DNA from 2 places in the Xenorhabdus entomophaga genome. Region 2 is predicted to be linked to the other one. Evidence: predicted binding sites of a transcription regulator. Region 2 holds the regulator's gene; the other holds the start of a gene.
What was found. Region 2 encodes PurR, which represses purine synthesis genes. Its sites were predicted from a motif close to CANGCAAACGTTTGCNTG; they were not measured.

Region 1 (11,698 bases), on a different contig from region 2:
GCCCGCCAGCTTACGCAATTCAGCCGCCAGCCCATTCGCCGCAGTAACGTCTTCTGCCTTCAGGCGGTTGATCTCACGAACCATGTCAAACAGGACTGAATACGCTTCTGGTGTATTAAAATCATCATTCATCGCTTCTGTAAAACGAGCTTCAAATGCTTCTCCACCAACCGGTTGAACGGTTTTATCTGTACCGCGCAGTGCAGTATACAAACGCTCAAGGGAAGTACGAGCCTGTTTCAGGTTTTCTTCTGTGTAGTTCAGTTGGCTACGATAATGACCAGACAGCAAGAAATAACGCACAGTTTCAGCATCGTAATATTCCAGCACGTCGCGGATAGTAAAGAAATTGTTCAAAGATTTGGACATCTTCTCTTTATCTACCATGACCATGCCAGAGTGCATCCAGTAATTAACGTAAGGGCCATCATGGGCACAAGTGGATTGCGCGATTTCGTTTTCATGATGTGGGAACATCAAATCAGAACCGCCGCCGTGAATATCAAAATGGTGACCAAGCGTCTTGCCGTTCATGGCAGAACATTCAATATGCCAACCCGGACGACCGGCTCCCCACGGGGATTCCCAGCTAGGCTCACCCGGCTTGGACATTTTCCACAACACAAAATCCATTGGATTGCGTTTTACATCTGCGACTTCAACACGCGCTCCCGCTTGTAATTGCTCCAGATCCTGGCGGGAAAGCAAGCCGTAATCAGGGTTGGTATCAATGGAGAACATCACATCGCCATTAGCCGCAACATAAGCATGTCCACGCTGAATCAGCTTTGACGCGATTTCAATAATCTCTGCGATATGTTGCGTTGCACGAGGTTCTAAATCCGGGCGCTGGATATTCAGCGCGTCAAAATCGCTGTGCATCTCTGCCAGCATGCGTGTGGTCAAATCGTCACAGCTTTCATTATTTTCAATGGCACGTTTGATGATTTTATCATCCACGTCAGTGACGTTACGGACATAGGTGAGATCGTATCCCAGATAACGCAGATAACGGGCAATAACATCAAATGCAACAAACGTTCTGCCATGACCAATATGACACAAATCATAAATGGTAATGCCACACACGTACATGCCCACTTTCCCTTCATGAATCGGCTTAAATTCTTCTTTTTGGCGGCTGAGAGTGTTGAAAATTTTTAGCATCAGGGGGTTTTCCGTAAAAATTGATGTACGTGTATTAAAGATGTACGTGTATAAAATAGAATGAATTCGCTGATTATAGGCCTCTTTATCAGCGATATAAATAAACCAGAATATAGAGAAGCCAAGCGAGGTATTTCACCTTGATATGCAGTGCTTTGCAAGTGCCGCAAACCACCTTGTTCTGATACGATTTCAGAGTACTGACTCAAAATCTCATATATGATATAACAGCGGTTGTTCCGAACCCCCTAGAATACAGGGTCAATCAAAACTATTATTAGGATTTTTATTATGGTGACTTTCCACACCAACTTTGGCGATATCGTGATCAATACTTTCGCGGATAAAGCGCCGGTAACTGTTGAGAACTTCTTAAATTACTGCTCTGAAGGCTTTTATGACAACACAATTTTTCATCGTGTGATCAATGGCTTTATGATTCAAGGCGGTGGCTTTGAACCAAGCATGAAGCAGAAAGTAACAAAAGATCCTATCAAGAACGAAGCAAACAATGGCCTGAAAAACAGCCGTGGCACCCTTGCAATGGCGCGTACCAATGATCCGCACTCTGCAACTGCCCAGTTCTTCATCAACGTTGTTGATAACGATTTCCTGAACTTCCGTTCAGAACGTCCTGATGGGTGGGGTTATTGCGTATTCGCCGAAGTGGTTGAAGGCCTGGACGTGGTTGACAAAATCAAAGGCGTTTCCACTGGCCGCAGCGGTATGCACCAAGATGTACCACGCGAAGATGTGATCATCGAGCGTGTTACCGTTAGCGAATAATGACTGTTAGAGAATAGTTAATCGTTACATGAGTACACTGTTTATTGCAGATCTACATCTCAGTGAGCAAGAACCGGCAATTACTGCCGGTTTTCTTCGTTTTTTACGTGAAGAAGCAATCCATGCTGAGAATCTTTATATCCTCGGTGATTTTTTTGATTATTGGATTGGTGATGATGATCCCAACCCTCTACACACTAAAGTTGCCCACGCACTCAATGAACTAAAACAGAAGGGGATTTCCTGTTATTTCATTCACGGTAATCGTGATTTCCTGCTGGGCTCCCGTTTTGCCAGAGAGAGTGGTTTGATCTTACTGCCACAGGAAAACGTGCTGGAATTGTATGGCAAGCGTATTTTAATCCTGCATGGCGATACACTATGCACAGATGACATCGGTTATCAGCAGTACCGCAAGCGGGTACATACTCCGTGGATACAACGTCTGTTCTTACTTCTTCCTTTATTCATTCGGTTGAAAATTGCAGCCAAAATGCGGGCGGGCAGCCAATATGCCAATACTCAGAAGTCTGAATCCATCATGGATGTCAATCAACAAGCCGTTATCAGACACTTTGAAAAACATCAGGCCGATTGGATGATTCACGGGCACACCCATCGCCCGGCAATACATGATCTTCAAATCGATAATAAAACGGTGTATCGCGGTGTATTGGGCGCATGGCATCATCACGGTTCGATGTTTAAAGTAACAGAAACATCCATTGAGTTGATATCTTTCCCATTTTGAATTGCGTTATTTATTTTGGAAAAATAGATAAATCAGGTAACACAAACGTTTTCCTTGTGCAATTCGCGTGATATGATCCGTCGCCTTAAACATCACCTTTGTTCTGGTAGACACTCTATACAGGAGCATCTGATTTATGACGGCCAGCTCTGATCCCACAACAGCTATGACTTCTACAACAGAAATAGAGGCGCAGCATCACGCCAAAATCGCCATTGTCATGGGCTCAAAAAGTGATTGGGCGACCATGCAACATGCAGCCGATATTTTGACCTCTCTTGATATTCCTTTCCATGTTGAGGTTGTTTCGGCACACCGAACCCCCGATAAGCTTTTTCATTTTGCCGAACACGCTAAGGAAAACGGTTTTGATGTGATTATCGCGGGCGCAGGAGGTGCAGCACATTTACCGGGAATGTTAGCGGCCAAAACCTTAGTGCCTGTGTTTGGGGTCCCAGTGCAAAGCGCCGCGCTGAGTGGTGTCGATAGCCTGTATTCTATCGTTCAAATGCCAAAAGGTATTCCTGTTGGCACACTGGCTATCGGTAAAGCCGGAGCCGCAAATGCAGCCTTGCTGGCTGCCCAAGTGCTGGCTCTGCATGATGATGCTTTGTTTCAACGTCTGTCAGAATGGCGCCAAGCACAAACACAGGATGTTTTGGAGAATCCTGACCCACGGGAGGGCGCATGAAGCCTGTTTGTGTATTGGGTAATGGTCAGTTGGGCCGGATGTTGCGTCAAGCCGGTGAGCCGTTGGGGATTGCAGTTTACCCCGTCGGGTTGGATGCAGAGCCGGAAGCAGTGCCTTATCAGAGCAGTGTGATTACCGCAGAAATCGAGCGTTGGCCCGAAACTGCGTTAACTCGCGAGCTGGCACATCATAATGCTTTTATTAATCGCGATATTTTCCCGCAATTGGCCGATCGCTTGCCACAAAAACAATTGATGGATACGTTGGGTCTGGCAACAGCCCCCTGGAAACTACTTTCCGACCCAAGCCAGTGGTCACAACTGTTCGCTGAATTAGGTGACTTCATCATCGTTAAGCGCCGGACGGGCGGCTATGATGGACGTGGTCAGTGGCGTATACGGCCGGGTGATGAAGCAGAATTGCCACCTGAAATTTATGGTGAGTGTATTGTAGAACAAGGGATCCCGTTTTCAGGGGAAGTTTCTCTGGTGGGTGCCCGTAATGCCCAAGGGGAATCGGTATTTTACACGCTGACCCACAATCTGCATCAGGAAGGCATTTTGCGTACCAGTGTTGCCTTACCCAATACGGATAAGAAATTACAGCAACAAGCAGAAAAAATGCTGGCTACCATCATGGATCACCTGAATTATATCGGTGTGATGGCGATGGAATGTTTTATTGTTGGTGATAATTTGTTGATCAACGAACTGGCACCCCGGGTTCATAATAGTGGTCACTGGACACAAAACGGCGCGTCTATCAGCCAGTTTGAACTTCATTTACGGGCAATACTGGATCTGCCCATGCCTAAGCCAGAAATATTTGCTCCGTCCATTATGATCAATCTGATCGGTACAGAGGTGAACCCCTCGTGGCTCAGTTTACCGTTGGTTCGTTTACATTGGTATGAAAAGGAAGTTCGTCCGGTTCGTAAGGTAGGGCATTTGAATTTGGTTCATTCTGACCGGGATACCTTGAAAATGGCATTGCAAGTGTTAGCGCCATTATTGCCGGCAGAGTACCAAAGTGGTCTGGAATGGGTACAAAATAAATTAATTTGATCGGCTTTTCATATTCCATAACAAAGGAATAGCAAACCAATGATCAGGAAGCGGTAACTATTGGCAATGGTTACCGCTTCCTATTTTGTTTTTATTACCCGCTATTATTTTCTTGATAGTGTCCTGGTAAGGGTATCCACAATCGTTCTTGTCGTCTGATCGATTTCATAATTGAGAAAATCACCTACTTTCATCTTACTGAGGTTCGTCATCCTTAACGTTTCAGGGATCAGGTTTAAAGTAATCATCTTGTTTTCTTCATCAATTCCGTTGATGGTTAAGCTACAACCATGAAGCCCAATGAAACCTTTCAGGAAGAAATAGTTAATGTTGTCTTGAGGAATTCGGATAACTAATCGGTAGGTTTCACCTGTTGCAGTAAACTCTACTACTTCAGCTATACCCTCTACATGCCCATAAAGACTGTGTCCGCCATTTTCTTTATTCATCTGATGTGAGCGTTCAATGTTGACCTCATCACCAATCGAAAGAAACTTTAACGTAGTGGTGTCAGCAGTGAAATCGGAAATATCAAAAGAAACGCGATCCCCACTGAATTGGGTGACAGTCAGGCATGTGCCATCAATGGCAACACTGGCTCCGACAGTAACATCATCAAAAAAATGATTGTGATTACTCACAATCAACGTACTGAATCCGTTATTTTTATTGAGTGATAATACATTTTCTTTACCTTGTACAATGCCTGTATACATGATTCCTCTCCTCTGCTGAATATAATATTATTTCAAACACAAGCTTTTTATCATAACTTATGGGTTTTATTTAAAAATAATTAAATGATTGTGACATACTCTTTCTTAATAGTATATTCAGTAATACCATGTGCTAATTAGCGTTAAAACCATATTGGTAATTAAACCTATTTTTGCAATTAAAAGTATCTCTGTAATTAAAAACTAAAAACAAAGCTATTTTATAAAAATTCTTTATTTACTTTTCTTTTTATATGAATAATATTTTTAATCTATTTTGTTTTTTCAGTAATAAAAAAACTTTGATAAAATTACCCTGTTAGCACGATGCTACTGTCCATCGCTCTGCCGTAACGTGAAAGGAGAAATCATTTGCAATTTATCAACAAGCTAAAAAACCATATAATTAAAATGGGCTTATTTCCTTCCTTATTGCTATCCATTGCCAATGGCGTCCAGGCAAGTGATTTTGTCAATTTTCAATCGGTTGATACCAGCCTTTACTTTCAATTCGAAAATAAAGTTGCTCCCCAGAAAACCATTTCTCCCATTGTAGAAGCCTTTGGTGATTACAAAATAGGCGATATGTATGTCTACAGTATTTGGCAAAATTCACTACAGCATGACTATAAAGGTGATAAAAGCACCTATTACTATAAGTTTGTACCAAGACTCAGTGCCAGTAAAATCACAGGATATGATTTTTCCTATGGTCCATTGAAAGATGTGCTGTTTGCTCAGTGGATTGCTAAAACCAAGAACGTAAAACATGATTATTTTCCCGGTCTGAGTCTTGATTGGCAAGTAAACGGGTTCAGCTGGTTACGCACTATCTTTTATTTTGAAAATAATGCCAACGGGAGTTGGGACGACCAGCGCATCCACATTGATTATGGTATTCCTTTCAGCAACCAATTGGGGGATTTCCGCATCGTCGGAACTTTCGATTATACACTGGGGTTAGGCGATAATCCTGAAATGGTCGATTTCAAGCCTGAATTGCATTATGACCTGGGAAAAAAATTAGGGTATCAGCCCGGCCATTTATGGACAGGGATTGTTGTGAATCCGGTTAAAAATAAGTACAAAATAAAAGATACTTCTGATTTTCGCACGAATCAATTTAGCTACGGGGTGTTTATTCGATACAGCTTTTTCTAATAAACACATAAAATAGTGCCGTTTTTAATGGTTTATATCCTTGATGGGGTCACAATGTCCATTCAACACGACAAATTCGGGCGTACTTATCAGTGGTTTTTGCTGATACTTTTAGGCATGGTTTACTTTTTATCCACAGCAACTACCTTTACGTCATTGGGTGTTGTCTTGCCCAGCATGATTTATGAACTGGGCTGGAGTTGGACGAATGCCGGTTTAGGCTTCACCCTGCTTGGGCTGACCTGCGGGCTATCCAGTTTTTTGCCGACGATATTTATCCGTAAGGCTGGTGTCCGCTTTACTTTGTTCACTGGCCTGCTGATTTTTCTGGCTGGTTTCTACAATCTTTACCACACACATGTTATTTCATCGTATTTTATTGGTACGGCTTTAATCGGCATCGGTTTTACCTTTTTGGCTACTGTTCCGGGCACTTATGTAATTTCACGGCTATATGAGAAACAGTCTCTTGCTTTTGGCTTCTATTTCACGATTGGTGGATTGGGCGGCGTCATTGGCCCGTGGATCTATTTTCTGGCAACCCGGATTTGGGGGACGTGGCGGATGCACTGGATGATTTCTGCCATTGTACTCACCATTTTCGTTATCCTGACGATTTTTACCCTTCGGGAAGGGAAACGGGAAATTGCCCACGCCAAGGCCGTAAATCAACAACATAACAGCCGGGATACCTCCGGTATTTATCGCACTAAACAGCGCTGGACTGCGCATCAGGCACTGCGGACATGGCAATTCTACGTGATTGCAGCAACTTATACTGCGTTTTTATGGTGTGGTATTACGGTCAATAGCTTTGCGGTTGCCCATATTATCGAAAATGGTTTCAGCGAAGCCATTGCCGCAGGGCTACTGAGCACGATGGCCTTTATTAATGCGTTTTCCCGATTGGCCGGTGGTGCCGTCGGGGAGTGGATAGATCCGAAAAAATTACTCATTGGCAGCCTGGCTATCATCATTCTTGGCCTGATTGCACTGAGTATTGCTTCTTCATGGCCTTTCTTAATCGCATTTACCCTGTTTGTCGGCATGGGCTACGGGATGACTTTCCTCGCCTCCAGTGTATTGCTGGCTAACTATTTTGGCCGTAAGCCTTATCTGGAACTGTTCTCAATCATGAATCTGATTTCTACACTGGCGTGTCTGGCACCTTTTTTTGCCGGCGCCATCAAAGATTATTCAGGTAGTTTTACTTCAGCATTCTTAATTATTGCTATCCCCGTACTTGTTGTTCTTGTCGTAACATTGATGATGAAACCGCCTACTCAGAAAATGAAAAAGCGCTCAATCGAAGACACTCAATTTACTGAATAGGGCCAAAATGAACTGAAACAACAACAAACAAGGAAATAGTGATGTCAAAGAAAGAGTTCGGTGTTTTTCTGCCCATTGCCAAAGGTGGGTGGATCATCTCCAAAAACACGCCGCCACTGGATGCGTCTTATAAACAAAACCGTGAGGCTGCCATTCTGGCTGACCAGATTGGCCTTGATTTCATTATGTCCATGGGTAAATGGCGTGGATTCGGTGGTGAAACAGATCATTGGGGCAGCTCGCTTGAGTCCGTCACAATGATGGCAGGCATTGCCGAAGTTACCCACCGAGCAAAATTGATCGCTACAGTTCACGCCGGGCTACATAATCCGGCTGTGACCGCTAAAATGATCGCCACTCTGGATCAGATTAGTCAGGGACGCGCAGGGCTGAATATTGTTTCCGGCTCATTCCGAGATGAATTTGAACAAATGGGTGAGTGGGATGACAGTCTGGATCATGACCAACGCTATGCCATGACTGAAGAGTGGACTCAGTTGATCAAACGACTTTGGCGTGAAAAACAAGTCACTCATGAAGGTACTTATTTTCATTTAAAACAGTGCGTTTCTGAACCAAAACCGCTTTCCCTCCCTCGTCCTTATTTGGTTTGTGCCGGCCAATCTGAGCAAGGGCTGCGTTTCAGTGTACGCCACACCGATGTTTGTTTTATCGGTGGTAAGGATGAGGCAGAAACCCGCAATATCAGTTTAACTGCAAAGCGTATCGCCGCTGAGTACAACACAACCACCAAGACATTCTGCATGTGTACCGTCATTTGTGCCGAAACAGATGCCTATGCTGAAACCCTTGCCCAGTTCTACCGTCAGGGTTTGGATGTGGAAGCCGTCAAAAATATGATGCGCAGTTTTGGCGTCGATATGGATGGAAAAAGCAATGCGATGGTAGAGCGCTCACAAAATGCCTTTATGACCCATACTGCCATCGGTGCGCCAGATACCTGCTATAAGCAACTGGTTGATTTAATCCGTACTTGTGATCTGGATGGTGTTATGTTGATTTTTCCCGATTACATAAAGGGGTTAAAGGTTTTCGGGGATCAGCTCCTGCCTAAATTAAGAGAGGAATTTGCCTGATAGTTTCCAGCCAGTTTGCTGATAAACCTCGTTTTTTCAAACGAGGTTTATTTCATCATTGTTAATAATAAACCGAAAATAGGCGGGAATTATTCAGGCAAGCGCCGATATTGCCCTTGTCCCCGCAATAACCGAATTCCCAACCAACCACCACATAATGAAAGCAGTAAGCTGCTGATAACAGGAAGTAAAATCCACATCTGCCATTGTGGTTGCCATGGGAAATTAAAGACTTGGGTTTGCAATAACCAGAGTGCAATTTCTGCGCCAAATGCCGCAGCCACCCCCGCCATAAAACCAAGCAATGCAAATTCACTCCACAGTGTACGGCGCAGAAGTTTTTTGCTCGCCCCCAGTGTGCGGTATACCACCAATTCAAGCTGACGCTGGCTCATACCGACCTGAATTTGTGCCAGTAACAACAATCCGCCACAAACCATAACCAGCACGACCATGATTTCCAACGCCTTGCTGACTTGCTGCAAGATACCTTGTATCTGTTTGATTATCGAACCAACATCCAACATGCTGATTGTCGGGAAATGCCGATTAATTTCTGTCAGCAATCGCCCATCACCTTCATAATGGAAGCTGGTCAGCCACATTGCCGGCTGATTTTCCAATGTCTCTTTAGAGAAGATAAAAAAGAAATTCGGATTCACACTTTCCCAATCCACCTTGCGAATACTGCTTACCGTAGCATGAAATATCCGGGTATCACCGGTGAATGAGAGCTTATCTCCCACATTGATTTGCAGCCGTTCAGCAACGCCCTGTTCCATGGAAACTTCGTTTGGCTTCGGTGGCCAAGTTCCCTCAACGAGGGTATTAAAAGGCGGTAATTCTGATTTCCATGTTAAGTTCAGTTCGCGACGTACCGTTGTACTATTGGGGTGCCTTTCATCAGCCCATTCAATGGCTGATTGACCATTTATTTCCGTCAGGCGCGCCAACACCACAGGGTAAAACTCAGTGGGTTTGGCCTGATATTTGTTCAACATATCATTAACCTGGGCAATTTGCGGTTTAGTTATGTTAAGCAGGAAATAATTCGGGCTGTCAGGCGGCAACTGTTGCTGCCACTGATTCAATAAATCGCCCCTTGCCATAATGAGCAGGGCCAACAGCATAAATGACAGTGAAAATGCAGCCAATTGTGTCATGGTCTGAAATGGGCGGCATAATAGACGATTAACGGCCAGACGCAGGCTTAATTGGCTGAATGTCACGCGGCGCAATATCCATAAGCCGCCCCATCCCAACAGCGCCAATAACAATGCGATAACGGGTACTCCCGCCAGCAATGACCATAGCAGCGGCTTAGTTCCTGCCAGTAAGACCAACCCTCCCGTCACAATTAAGGCTACCGCAGGCAGGTAGTAACGCAATGGCCAGATAGTCGCAGTAACATCACTTCTCAATACGCGTGAAGGCTGGGTAGCCATTAATTGGCGATAAGGGCGAATTCCCACCAACAAGGCAATGCCAAACAAGGTGCCAATCGCCCATATCCACGGCCACATTCCCGCTTCCGGCAACATCTTCGGCAACATTCCCGCTAAAATCCGAATCAGGGCGGACTCAAAAACCAGACCTAAAACAGAACCTACCGCAACCGCGGCCAGCAATATCACCAACCATTGCCCAATAATCCACTGCCGTAAAGCCCAACGCCCTGCTCCCAATGTTTTCAGGATGGCAATCAAATTATGTCGGCTGCGGCAATAATGCGCCATGGAAACCGCCATCGCAGCCACGGCAAGCAATAACGTCAATAAGGCTGATAAGAGTAAAAATTGCTGGGCTCGCTCAATGGATTGAGCTAATGCACTATTATCCTGTTTTAGCGTTAACCAACGCTGATCCGCTTTTAATTGCGGATCAACGAATTGCTGGAAGGATTGGATAGCCGACGGAGAACCCGAAAACATATAGCGATAAGTCAATCGGCTCCCCGGTTGGATTGCCCCTGTCGCTTTGGCATCTTCAATACTGATTAAGATTCGGGGAGAAATCTGGAATGGACTAAAGCCACTGTCAGGCTCTTGCAGCAATTCCCCACTTACTTTTAGGGTGGTATCCCCCACGTCAAGTTTATCCCCGATATTAATACCCAATAATGTCAGCAATCGCGGTGCCACCAGCACAGAACCTTTTTCCGGTTTTAACCCCTGCGGATAGGTTTCCAGCTCTCCATACAATGGATAACGATCATCGGCCGCTTTAACCTGAGCTAGTTGCGGAATATCTCCCGCGTATGTCATGGTTGAAAATGAGATCTGACGACTCAGTGTCAGCCCTTGATCCTGCGCCCTTTTAAGCCAACCTTCATCAACGGGATACGAGGCCCTTAAGACCAGATCGCCCGCCAGAAAATCACGGCTCTGATAATGCACACTTTGATCAATGCGATCACTAATCCGCCCCAATGCCAGCACACAAGCGACGGCCAATGTCAGGGACAGCCAGACAATCAGAAGAGACGGGGTACGCCATTCACGCCAAAACCAGCGCCAGATCATGCTTCCTCCCGCAATTTGCCATCCACCAAACGTAAACGACGCTGACAGCGGGCAGCGAGTTGACTGTCATGGGTCACCAGAATCAAAGTCGTGGCGTAATCATGATTGAGGGAAAACAATAAATCAGCAATACGATCACCTGTCTGGCGATCAAGATTACCTGTTGGTTCATCAGCAAACAGAATTTTGGGACGGGTACAGAACGCCCGGGCCAAAGCCACCCGTTGCTGTTCTCCGCCTGAAAGTTGGGCCGGCATATGTTTCAGGCGTTTTCCCAATCCTAGCTGTTCAAGTAATTCGATGGCTTGCTGACGACTTTGATTTTCTGACTCACCACGCAACAACGCGGGAAGCTGGACATTCTCCAAGGCGTTCAAGGTAGGGATCAACATAAACGATTGGAAAACAAAA
Region 2 (11,698 bases):
ATTCAAGCCTTCCTGGTTTTCAATTTTAGAAATAATTTGGATATGTTCGCCAGCGTGAGCTTTCAGGTGCTCACGAATTTCCAGAACATCGGAGCGCTTACGGATGAAAGATGCAGCGATGAAATCTACACCTTGCTCACAACCGAATACCAGATCTTGTTTGTCTTTCTCTGCCAATGCAGGCAGGTTGATGGAAACATTCGGCAGGTTAACGCCTTTATTTTCGCCTAGGTCACCATTGTTCAATACTTCACAGATAACCTCAGTTTCAGTGACATTTTTGACTGTCATAGCGATCAAACCGTCATCAACCAATATGGTATTACCTGATACCAAATCTGCCGGCAGCCCCGCATAAGTCACTGCAACGCGGTCTTGATTGCCGATGATGGATTTATCTGTCGTAAAGGTAAAAATCTGGCCTGCGGTGAGAGAGACATCTTTGCCTCCTTCCAGCTTCATGGTACGTATTTCAGGGCCTTTGGTATCCAGTAGGATTGCTGCTTTTTTGCCAGTTTTCGCTGTGACTGCGCGAATATTTTTAATGCGTTGACCATGCTCTTCGTAATCACCGTGAGAAAAATTCAAACGCATTACATTCATGCCAGCATTGAGCAGTTCAGTCAATTTTTCTTCGGATTCTGTTTTTGGCCCGATAGTACAAACAATTTTGGTTTTTTTCATGACAATCTATCTACAGGTTTTAATGGATTAAAAGAGTGAATCGCCAGCCATTGACATTTATGCCAACATCATCTGGAGTTGTAAGTTGCGCAACATAATGGAAAACGGATAGCAGAAAGCGTCAAATGGTTTTTTAGCATGAAGTCAAGCATGTGCAGACATGCGGACTTGGTTCGATTAATCATCTGTAATTTTTTCTGAATTCGGTAAATTAACTAGCTGAAACCATTCAACTCATGACAGGAGCGTATTATAGAGACTAATTTCTGTGAAATGAATCAAAAAAACGGTTCTTGAAAAGATTTATATACGGAAAAGCAGAAATACTCTGGTTCATGTTAAAAAAATCAGTAAGTTGTTGCGCAAATAGGGTGTGGTTGAATTTTTGGCGTTCAGAATAAGTTAGGGAACAATTGGTTCAATTTAGGGAACGAAGAACGACAATAAGCGAATAGATAAAATGGAATTACTTTTGGGGGTAGTGAGATAAGATTTGGTGCGTCCGAGTGGACTCGAACCACCGACCCCCACCATGTCAAGGTGGTGCTCTAACCAACTGAGCTACGGACGCACATAAAACTGTTTTCTATGTCAACCTGATATTTGGTGCGTCCGAGTGGACTCGAACCACCGACCCCCACCATGTCAAGGTGGTGCTCTAACCAACTGAGCTACGGACGCAATCTAAATTACCGTTGCTGACAACGGGGACGAATATTAACGGGCACTGGGCTTTCTGGCAAGGGAAAAAATGCAAATTCTTGTTCAACTGCTCGTATTTACATCTTTTAGTTTGAATTTACAGCTTTTCCCTTGGATTAATAACGTAATATGCTGAATTAACGAGAGGATCGTATCAAAACAGAGTGATCAGATTGTTTTTGTGTCCACAGAATTCGGTAACCCATCATAAACGCTGCTGCCGTCAAGCCGATAATGAAACCGATCCAGAAACCTTGTGGCCCCATCGGTTCAGTAACATAATCAGTCAACGCCAGAACATATCCGCTAGGTAACCCTAACAGCCAGTAAGCAATGAAAGTAATAAAGAAGATCGAACGTGTATCTTTATATCCACGCAATACGCCTGAGCCAATGACCTGAACGGCATCAGAAAGTTGATAAATGGCCGCAAACAGCATCAAGTGGGAGGCCAGAATGACAACTTCAGGATTGTCGTTATACATAAATGCAATTCGTTCGCGGAACAATATCGTGAACGTTGCCGTCATAACAGCAAGAATTAAGCCAACACCAAGACTGGTGTAAGCAGATATTTTCGCACCTTCTGTTGATTTCTGACCAAGGTTATGACCAACCCGAATAGTTGCAGCGATCCCTAATGACAGCGGGAACATAAACATCATAGAGCTGAAATTGAGCGATATCTGGTGTCCGGCAACCGCGACGACGCCAAGCGGGGAAACCAGCAATGAAACAACTGCAAAAAGTGTTACTTCAAAGAACATGGCCAGTGCGATAGGCAAACCGAGCAGTGCAATTCGTTTTTGGGTATGCCATTTAGGGCCTGAAAAATTACTAAATGTTTGAATATCTTTTTGAGCAGGTGAGTGCTTTACATATGCAAGCAACAGAAGGAACATAACCCAGTAGACCGTTGCTGTTGCAACACCACAACCAACACCGCCCAATTCTGGTGCACCAAATTTGCCGTAAATGAAAATATAATTGACGGGGATATTAACCAGTAAGCCAGCAATACCGATTAACATTGCGGGTTTGGTTTTCGACAACCCTTCACATTGGCCGCGCAATACCTGATAAAACAAGTAACCCGGCGCACCCCACATAATGGCATGGATAAAATCTGTAGCTTTTTGCGCCAATACAGGGTCGACGTTATGTTGTGCTTCTATGATAAAGCGACTGTTATACAATACCGCGATAATTAAGATAGAAAGGAAAGCTGCAAGCCAGAATCCTTGTTGGATCTGAGAAGCAACATTTTTTCTGTGGCCAGAGCCATTCATGTGTGCCACGATTGGTGTTAAGGCAAGCAATAGACCTTGACCAAACAGGATAGTTGGCAGCCAAATTGATGTGCCAACGGCAACTGCTGACATCTCAACAGCCCCGGCTTTACCAGCCATGACTGTATCGACAAAACCCATTGCAGTTTGTGAAAATTGGGCGATGATTACGGGAATTCCCAGAGCGAGCAAACTACGCGCTTCATTTAAATACTTCTGCACGTACTACACCTTTTTTTGATTAAAAATTAAGTAGAAAAACAAAGAATATTTCTGCGAGCAAACGATGTTAGTGGAAAATGTATCGCTTATAAGCTTTCCTATTGTATAGGACTCATTTTATTAAGCCAATCATTGCACGATGTTTGTACTCAATAAATTAAACTATATTCAACTAAAACTACACTCAACCAAACTAGTGTTTAAAAGTGATGAGTGGGTTAAACTAACTTTTGCAATGTAAAATGATTAAAGAGGTTCCCATGTTTACAGGTATCGTTCAGGGAAAAGCGCCGATAGTTGTCATTGATGAAAAAATGCACTTTCGGACCCATGTTGTTAAGTTTCCGGCTGAATTATTACCCGGAATTGAAACGGGAGCTTCTGTTTCCCATAACGGCTGTTGTTTAACTGTAACCAAGATCGATGGTGATTTAATTAGCTTTGATTTAATGAAAGAAACCCTGCGCTTGACCAACCTTGGTGAACTTAACGTCGGGGATTTAATCAATCTGGAGAGGGCGGCCAAATTTGGCGATGAAATTGGCGGGCATTTGATGTCTGGTCATGTTATTACGACAGCAGAAATTGCCAAGATCTTCACTTCAGAAAATAATCATGAAGTTTGGTTTCGGATCCACGATAAACAATTGATGAAATATATCCTGCACAAAGGTTTTATTGGCATTGATGGAATTAGTCTGACAATAGGAGACGTTGTGAATAACCGTTTCTGTGTTCACTTGATCCCAGAAACTTTGGAGCGTACGACACTAGGTAAAAAACGCCTTGGTCAAAAGGTCAACATTGAGATTGATCCACAAACTCAAGCGATTGTGGATACCGTTGAACGAGTGATGGCACAGAAAGAACAGGAAAAATTGTTGTCACAACCTGAAGAACAATAAATATTATCAAGTTGTGGTAAATGTTTTTGTGGCGAAGCCCTGAATTGAACATGAAAGCTACAGAAATATAATTTCTGTAGCTTCTCGGACCTGAGCGATGAAGTAAATTTCTATCTGGGTACTCTCAATCCTTTTTCAATACCTTGCGGGCTAAATACGATTTGCCAGAGTTGAATATCCCTCGCACGGAATGCACCTGCACAGGCATTCAAATAATAGCTGAACATCCGTTTGAAACGCGGGCTGTAGTTATGTTCTATTTCGTGCCAGCTTGCAGTAAAGCGCTTATACCATTCCATAAGAGTCAGGTCATAATCTGCGCCAAAATTGTGCCAATCTTCCATGACAAACTTCCTATTAGTCGCTTTGGCTATTTTTGAAATCGATGGTAAGCAACCGTTGGGGAAAATATATTTGGTGATCCACGCATCGGTACCAGATTTATTGATATTAGAACCAATGGTATGGAGAAGAAAAAGACCATCAGGTTTCAGGTTCTGTTTCACTATCTGGAAATAATTGTCATAGTTTTTGGGACCAACGTGCTCAAACATGCCAACAGAAACAATGCGATCAAATTGAAGGTTAAGGTTTCGGTAATCTTCAAGGATAATTTTTACATCTAGATCCTTGCAGCGCTCCTGAGCATATTTTTGTTGCTCAGCTGAAATTGTTACACCAGTAACAGATACTCCATAATTTTCTGCAGCATAGGCAGCTAAACCACCCCATCCACAACCGATATCTAATAAAGTCATGCCCGGAGCTAGTTGTAGTTTCTCACAAATAAGACGGAGTTTATTGGATTGGGCTTCTTCCAGAGTATTGGCATCTTTCCAGTAACCACAGGAATATTGCATATAAGGATCAAGAATTCGGGTAAACAAGTCATTACCTAAATTATAGTGTTCCTTACCGACAATCCAGGCTCGTTTTGGAGATTGTAAATTAAATATACGAGAGATAATTATCTGCAAAATATCTTTAGTATTTTTGGGGATACGACGCTCCAAACCAGCCCGTAATATTTTATGAAAGAAAATATCAAGGCGATCACATTCCCACCAGCCATCCATATAACTTTCACCCAGTCCCAAAGAGCCTTCTTTCAATACTCGCTTATAAAAATCAGGATTTTTAATGCGTATATCGAAGGGGCGTTTGCCATTGATATCAATATCAGCTTCTTGAAGCAATTCATGGGCGATTCTATGCCAGGAATCCGTTATTGTTTTTTTATCTTCAACGAAAGATGAACTCATATACTCTCCAACATTTGTGCGATGGAATTTTGAGGTATCGTTTTGTAGCTGACTTTTATTATGTTCAAGCCATAATGGATTGTTAGAAATAATATAGATATTAAACTAAAAAAATTGCCTATCTACCTTGAAATTTAAGAAGAGCTTCAATGCCCTACAAAACCTCAAATTCCGAGTTTTTAGAATAAAGAATAGGTATGAGTATATGAGTGAAATGGTATTTAAACAATCATCTAAAGGTCACATAATGCTGTAACCTTTAGATAATAATGTTCTTAATTATTATTTTTTTGAGAAATTGTTTAATTTATGTTTAGTGGTTTTCTTCCGCATTTTTCTTTTGGAGCCAATAACCTATTGCCATTGGAACAACAGTAAGAGCCATAACTGTTGTTGTAGACAAGAGAGGATATTTCATAAATACAGACACAAATGAACTCGCAACAAAACAAAGACCCAATTGAAGGGCATTTTGCAATGCAGCAGCTTTACCGCTGTTCTTAGGATAGACCGAAAGAGCTTTTGCCACGGCAATAGGGTAGGAAGCTCCATTCATTGCGGCCATAAAGCAAAAAGGAGCAAGAATAGCCATAAATGAAGGTTCACTTAATATGGAAATCAAATAAATAATGATCATGCTGACAGCATAACCCACCAATAGAAACGGGAATACTGTTTCGCTTTTCACTTTTTCCAGCAAGATACGGCAACCATAACCACCAATCATAAATGCCAGGGTCTGGGGAATATAACTTAGGCCAATATTGGTAGGATCATAACCCATATTACTCAAAATGATAGGTGAGCCAGTCAGCCAGGCAAAAAAACCAGCACTGCAAGAAGCATAAATCAATACGTTTCCACTAAAAACAGGGGATTTTAGTAACGTAAGGAAAGAAACTGTCTTCTTATCCGTGGTTACTTCGACGTTATTGAACTTATTGGTCAGGCAAAGTGTTGGTATTAATAGTAAGAGAGTTACTATCATTAAAACAAAGAAAATGATTCTCCAACCATCATGGATCAATAGCCATGCACCTAATAAAGGTGCGAGGGCAGGAGAAAGGGCAACCAGAGGCATGATCATAGCAAAGACGCGTTTAGCGTGCTCTGTATCATATCTATCGACGACCAGAGCCTGCCAGGAAACCGCAGCAGAACAGACGCCAACTGCTTGAATAAATCTCAGTACCAGCAATTGTGTGGCATCCGTTACCCAGAGCATACCTAAACAGCTAATGGAAAACAGAGATAATCCGATAATAAGAACAGGTTTTCTGCCTAAGCGATCAGATAATTGTCCCCATAAAAGCTGTGCAAAGGCAAAGCCGGCAAGAAAAATGCTGAGACTCGCACTAATGGCGTTTTCTGAGGTACCTAATTCTGCTTTCATTGCATCAAAAGCAGGCAGATACATATCGATAGCCAAATAGCCGAGCATACTCAGGCCGGCGAGATAAAACATGAATGAAGTTGAGTTTTTATTTGTTGCCATAATATTAATAAATGGTGTTAATAAGTGATGTTAATAAATAGTGTTAATAACTTGACGTGGTAATTGATAAGGAGATACCCGACTTATTTTATATGGCATGATTTTTACTTGTGAAACGGTAATATTTGCACCATATTGTGAAAAAAATTGAAAGGAATATATATGTGGTCTGAATACTCTCTGGAAGTTGTTGATGCTGTTGCCAGAACAGGAAGTTTTAGCGCTGCTGCATCAGAGCTTCATCGTGTACCTTCCGCTATCAGCTATACGGTAAAACAACTTGAAGAATGGCTGGCAGTACCTTTATTTGAACGGCGTCATCGTGATGTGGATTTAACTGAGGCTGGAATTATTTTTGTCAAGGAGGCGAGATCAGTTATCAAAAAAATGAAACACACCCGACACCAGTGCCAGCAAGTAGCCAATGGATGGCGGGGACAATTCAGTATTGCGGTTGATCAAGTTGTAAAGCCGGAGCGGACACTTCAGTTGATTTTGGATTTTTACCGCCATTTTCCAGATATTGAATTGTTTATCTATCCTGAAGTTTTTAATGGTGTATGGGATGCTCTTGTAGATGAGAGGGTGGATGTTGCCATTGGGGCGACACGTGCCTCTCCTGTCGGTGAGCGATATAGCTTTAGGGATATGGGATTCATGCCCTGGTTGTGTGTCGCCAGCCCTGAACATGAACTGGCTGAGATATCGGGAAAACTGAACGATGATCAAATCCGTCGTTATTCCAGTTTGTGTCTTGAAGACACTTCTCGCAGCTTACCTAAACGCGATACATGGGCTTTGGATAACCAACGGCGATTGATTGTACCTGATTGGGATGCTGGATTGAGTTGCCTGATGGATGGATTGTGTGTCGGGATGGTGCCCAAGCATCGTGCACTGCCGTTGATCCGTAAAGGAAAGCTGATTGCACTGGAACTTGAACAACCACTGCCTGACAGCCCATGTTGCTTAACATGGTCAGAAGAATGTCATTCACCAGCATTAAGTTGGTTACTTAGTTATCTTGGAGATAGTGAAACACTTAATGCTGAGTGGTTGCAGGAAAATTAACTATTAACGGCGATAATCGATAAAAGGTCCATCCGCCACGGAGCGACGCTCAACGAGACGCGGATGGACTTCAATAGTTTGTGCATCTTCACGCTTATTAATGATCCTATCCAATAGCGTTGAGAAGGCCATTTGCCCCAAACGTTCTTTGGGCTGGTGGATGGTTGTTAATGCCGGTGTAAAATAGCGGGCATTACGAATATTGTCATAACCGATGATAGAAATGTCTTGTGGAACGCGTAATCCCAATTCATCGGCTGCACAAATTGCCCCCATTGCCATAACATCACCACCGCAAAAAACAGCCGTTGGGCGATGCTTTTGGTTCAGGATCTTACACATGGCCTGATAACCGGATTCAGGTTCAAAATCACCTTGTACAATCCACTCGTCCCGAATAGTGATATTGGCTTCTTTCAGTGCTTTGAGAAAACCTTGGTGACGCCCGCCCCCGGTATTTCTTGCCAACGGTCCCGGAATAGATGCAATATCACGATGGCCGCGTTCAATAAGGTAACGACCCGCCAAGTAACCACCATGAAAAGCGTTATCAATAATTGCATCAGTAAAATCCCCTCTGGATTCTCCCCAATCCATAACTACCATGGGAATATTACGATAATCTTCCAACATACCTAAAAGCTGTTCAGGATATTCTGAACACATTACCAGCAAACCATCTACGCGTTTTTGTGCCAACATTGCGAGATAAGCTTTCTGCTTATCAAGATTGTTATGAGAATTACATAAAATCAGCGTGTAACCTTTGCTATAGCAGCTATTTTCAACAGATTCTATGATTTCAGCAAAATAAGGGGCTTCGCTTGATGTTGCCAATAATCCGATGGATTTGGTGTGGTTAACTTTCAAGCTGCGAGCAACGGCGCTGGGAGAATAATTCAGCTCCTTAATTGCAGCCCAAACTGCAGCCTTTGTATCTTCGGCGACGAAGCGGGTTTTATTGATAACATGGGATACAGTTGTGGTCGAAACACCAGCGCGTTTAGCCACATCTTTAATCGTTGCCATGATAAAAAGGACTCCTGACCTTATGGTCTAAATTTATATACCCTTCATTTTTCAGGCTGCCACATAGTTGATTGCTCTAGCTAGTGTCACTTTGCAACCTGAAATCTATTGGATATAGATATTTGTTAAGCGTTTGCCAATATATTTATATATAGAGTGGTCGTTGGCAATAATTTAGCGATGAACCTTGAATTTTGTCTGATCTAGCTCAAAAGTGAAAGTAATAATCGATGTTATAAAGAGTATGGTTCAAGAATTACAGTCTAGTTTTTTAGATAATGCGATAAATAACCATCTAAAACTTATGGTATTGAGATATCTTAATTTTCACGTTGAGGATAGTCTATGGACACAGATCTGAAGTTGGGATTATTGGCTGCCAGCAGTGCATTAATCATGATTGTTTTTCTGGGAAGCCTTTGCCTTATCTGATCGAGTTCGAGAAAAAGAATTGAGGTATAACATCACTTGTTTAAGGGTAGGTGCACCTGTTCATAATGTGGTGAATAGGTGCACTTGCCCTTGTTATTTCAAACTGGGACGAGAATTAATCTTATTAAGCCAGATTTTCTTCAACAAATTTCCAGCTGACTAAGGCCCAGAAGTGCTCCAGGTATTGAGGACGCGCATTGCGGTAATCGATGTAATATGCGTGTTCCCAAACGTCAACTGTCAAAACTGGCTTATCTTCGCCTGTCAGTGGGGTTGCTGCGTTAGAAGTATTAACGATAGCGAGGCTGCCGTCAGTTTTCTTGACCAGCCATGTCCAGCCAGAACCAAAGTTTTTCAGGGCAGCGTCAGTAAATTGCTGTTTGAACTCAGCAAAAGAACCGAAAGCACTGTTGATAGCATCGGCCACTTTTCCGGTTGGTTCACCACCACCATTTGGTGACAGGCTATGCCAGTAGAAAGTATGGTTCCAGATTTGTGCTGCGTTATTGAAAATGCCACCTTCAGATGTTTTGATGATTTCTTCCAGGGATTTTCCGGCAAACTCGGTCTCTTTAATCAGATTATTCAGATTCACAACATAAGCGTTGTGATGTTTGCCGTAATGATATTCCAGAGTTTCTGCAGAAATGTGTGGTTCCAGGGCATCTTTGGCATAAGGTAATGCTGGTAATTCAAAAGACATTGCATGCTCCTTTTTAATATCGGGTTTTTGGCTCTGTAAACCATGACTTAGATACTGAATCATGGGCAGAGCAAATCTAAGCTTATTATCATGTTGCTGTTTTGATAATTATCTTAACAACTTTTTTGCTAAATAACAGAAGAAAAGATGCTACTTAGCTGCGAACTGGCGCAGAACTGAACTATAACATGAACTTAATATGGCTAATTGGGATAAAAATACCTGATGAATACTTGTTGTAAATCATGGCAAAAATTTGCCATGGAAAGTTCGCGGTAGAAAAATCAGAGTAGAAAGTGGTATTCTGAATCAAACTTTTCTGATGCTGATGAATGGCACTTGCAGTTTAAGGAAGCAAAAATGACGACTATGAATACAAATACCAATACCAACACAGTTACTAATACAACAACTGAAGAAACCATTGAAAAAATCAAACGCCAAATTAGTGAGAATCCAATCCTGCTGTACATGAAAGGTTCTCCTAAATTGCCGAGCTGTGGATTCTCTGCACAGGCAATTCAGGCGTTATCTGCCTGCGGCGAGCGTTTTGCTTATGTGGATATTCTGCAAAACCCAGATATTCGTGCTGAATTGCCTAAATATGCGCATTGGCCAACGTTTCCTCAGTTGTGGATTGATGGTGAACTGGTTGGCGGTTGTGACATTCTTGTTGAGATGTACCAGCGCGGTGAGTTACAGGCTTTAATCAAAGAAACTGCTGACAAATACCGTGAACAAGAATAAATAAGTGAATAATTTGTCGGAATGATAAATTATTTCTGTAGCCCCACTCCCATAATAGGAGTGGGGCTTAATGTATCTGAATTAATATATTAAGACTCGCTGTCAGCAGTACCTGCGGAAGGTAATGGCCAGCCACCAAGCCGTTTCCAGCGATTAACGAGCTCACAGAATAGCAGGGCAGTTCGATCGGTATCATAAAGCGCGCTGTGTGCTTGATTACTGTCAAACGGTATTTCCGCAGTGATGCAAGCTTTGGCAAGGATCGTCTGACCAAGAACCAACCCACTGAGGGCCGCAGTATCAAATGTCGCGAATGGATGGAATGGATTGCGCTTTAACCCGGAACGCTCCGCGGCTGCCATAACAAAATTATGATCAAAACTGGCGTTATGGGCGACCATGATTGCACGGTTACAATTAGTGTTTTTCATACCCTTGCGAACCATTTTGAAAATAGCATGCAATGCAGTGTATTCGCTGACTGCTCCTCTCAAGGGATTTGTGGGGTCAATGCCTGTGAATGCCAGAGCAGCAGGATCAAGGTTAGCACCTTCAAAAGGGTCAACATGGAAATGCAGTGCATCAGCGGGCATCAGCCAGCCTTCCTCATCCATTTTTAAAGTGACTGCAGCAATTTCAAGTAAAGCGTCTGTACGCGCATTAAAACCACCAGTTTCGACATCAATGACAACAGGATAGTAGCCGCGAAATCGCCCGCTTAGCATGTTTTGATCGTTTTTATTAGGCATCTGATTTTTAGTTCTTAACTTCAGGATTCTGTTTTTAAATCTGGAATAGGGCGTATTATGACAAAATTTGCTATGTCTTGCAGAAGTAATATTTATCCAATGGAAAGGATCTACTTAATAGATTTCAAAATGCAGAGTGATTATGAAAGAAGGAATCACTGAGAGTATAGTGAACTATGTGGCTGGAGTGAGAGCAGCCAACAAGGCTGCAACTCAAAACTTATCGTGTTAATTAGTTGCCTAATGCACTACTCGCGCTTGTGTTTTCAATAAGTTCGATCTTATAGCCATCGGGATCTTCAACAAAAGCAATAACAGTTGCACCGCCTTTGACAGGCCCTGCTTCGCGGATTACATTCCCGCCAGCGAGCTTAATACGCTCACAGGTTGCCGCAACGTCATCAACAC

Region 1: the regulator PurR is predicted to act here: its motif matches at 2,743-2,760, upstream of purE (5-(carboxyamino)imidazole ribonucleotide mutase).

Annotation. Positions count from the first base shown of each region.
Region 1 covers NZ_JBBMXH010000041.1:1,066-12,763, forward strand. The annotation lists gene cysS (cysteine--tRNA ligase) at 1-1,167, opposite strand, end outside; gene ppiB (peptidylprolyl isomerase B) at 1,459-1,953, shown strand; gene AAC854_RS10285 (UDP-2,3-diacylglucosamine diphosphatase) at 1,982-2,704, shown strand; gene purE (5-(carboxyamino)imidazole ribonucleotide mutase) at 2,871-3,395, shown strand; gene purK (5-(carboxyamino)imidazole ribonucleotide synthase) at 3,392-4,459, shown strand; gene AAC854_RS10300 (riboflavin synthase subunit alpha) at 4,564-5,175, opposite strand; gene AAC854_RS10305 (outer membrane protein OmpK) at 5,548-6,336, shown strand; gene AAC854_RS10310 (MFS transporter) at 6,391-7,668, shown strand; gene AAC854_RS10315 (LLM class flavin-dependent oxidoreductase) at 7,710-8,765, shown strand; gene ybbP (putative ABC transporter permease subunit YbbP) at 8,855-11,287, opposite strand; gene ybbA (putative ABC transporter ATP-binding protein YbbA) at 11,284-11,698, opposite strand, start outside.
Region 2 covers NZ_JBBMXH010000025.1:13,122-24,819, reverse strand. The annotation lists gene pykF (pyruvate kinase PykF) at 1-684, opposite strand, end outside; tRNA gene AAC854_RS07425 (tRNA-Val) at 1,179-1,255, opposite strand; tRNA gene AAC854_RS07420 (tRNA-Val) at 1,289-1,365, opposite strand; gene AAC854_RS07415 (MATE family efflux transporter) at 1,524-2,897, opposite strand; gene AAC854_RS07410 (riboflavin synthase subunit alpha) at 3,158-3,802, shown strand; gene cfa (cyclopropane fatty acyl phospholipid synthase) at 3,913-5,064, opposite strand; gene punC (purine nucleoside transporter PunC) at 5,378-6,559, opposite strand; gene punR (DNA-binding transcriptional activator PunR) at 6,722-7,630, shown strand; gene purR (HTH-type transcriptional repressor PurR) at 7,634-8,659, opposite strand; gene sodB (superoxide dismutase [Fe]) at 9,216-9,794, opposite strand; gene AAC854_RS07380 (Grx4 family monothiol glutaredoxin) at 10,155-10,541, shown strand; gene rnt (ribonuclease T) at 10,631-11,290, opposite strand; gene gloA (lactoylglutathione lyase) at 11,523-11,698, opposite strand, start outside.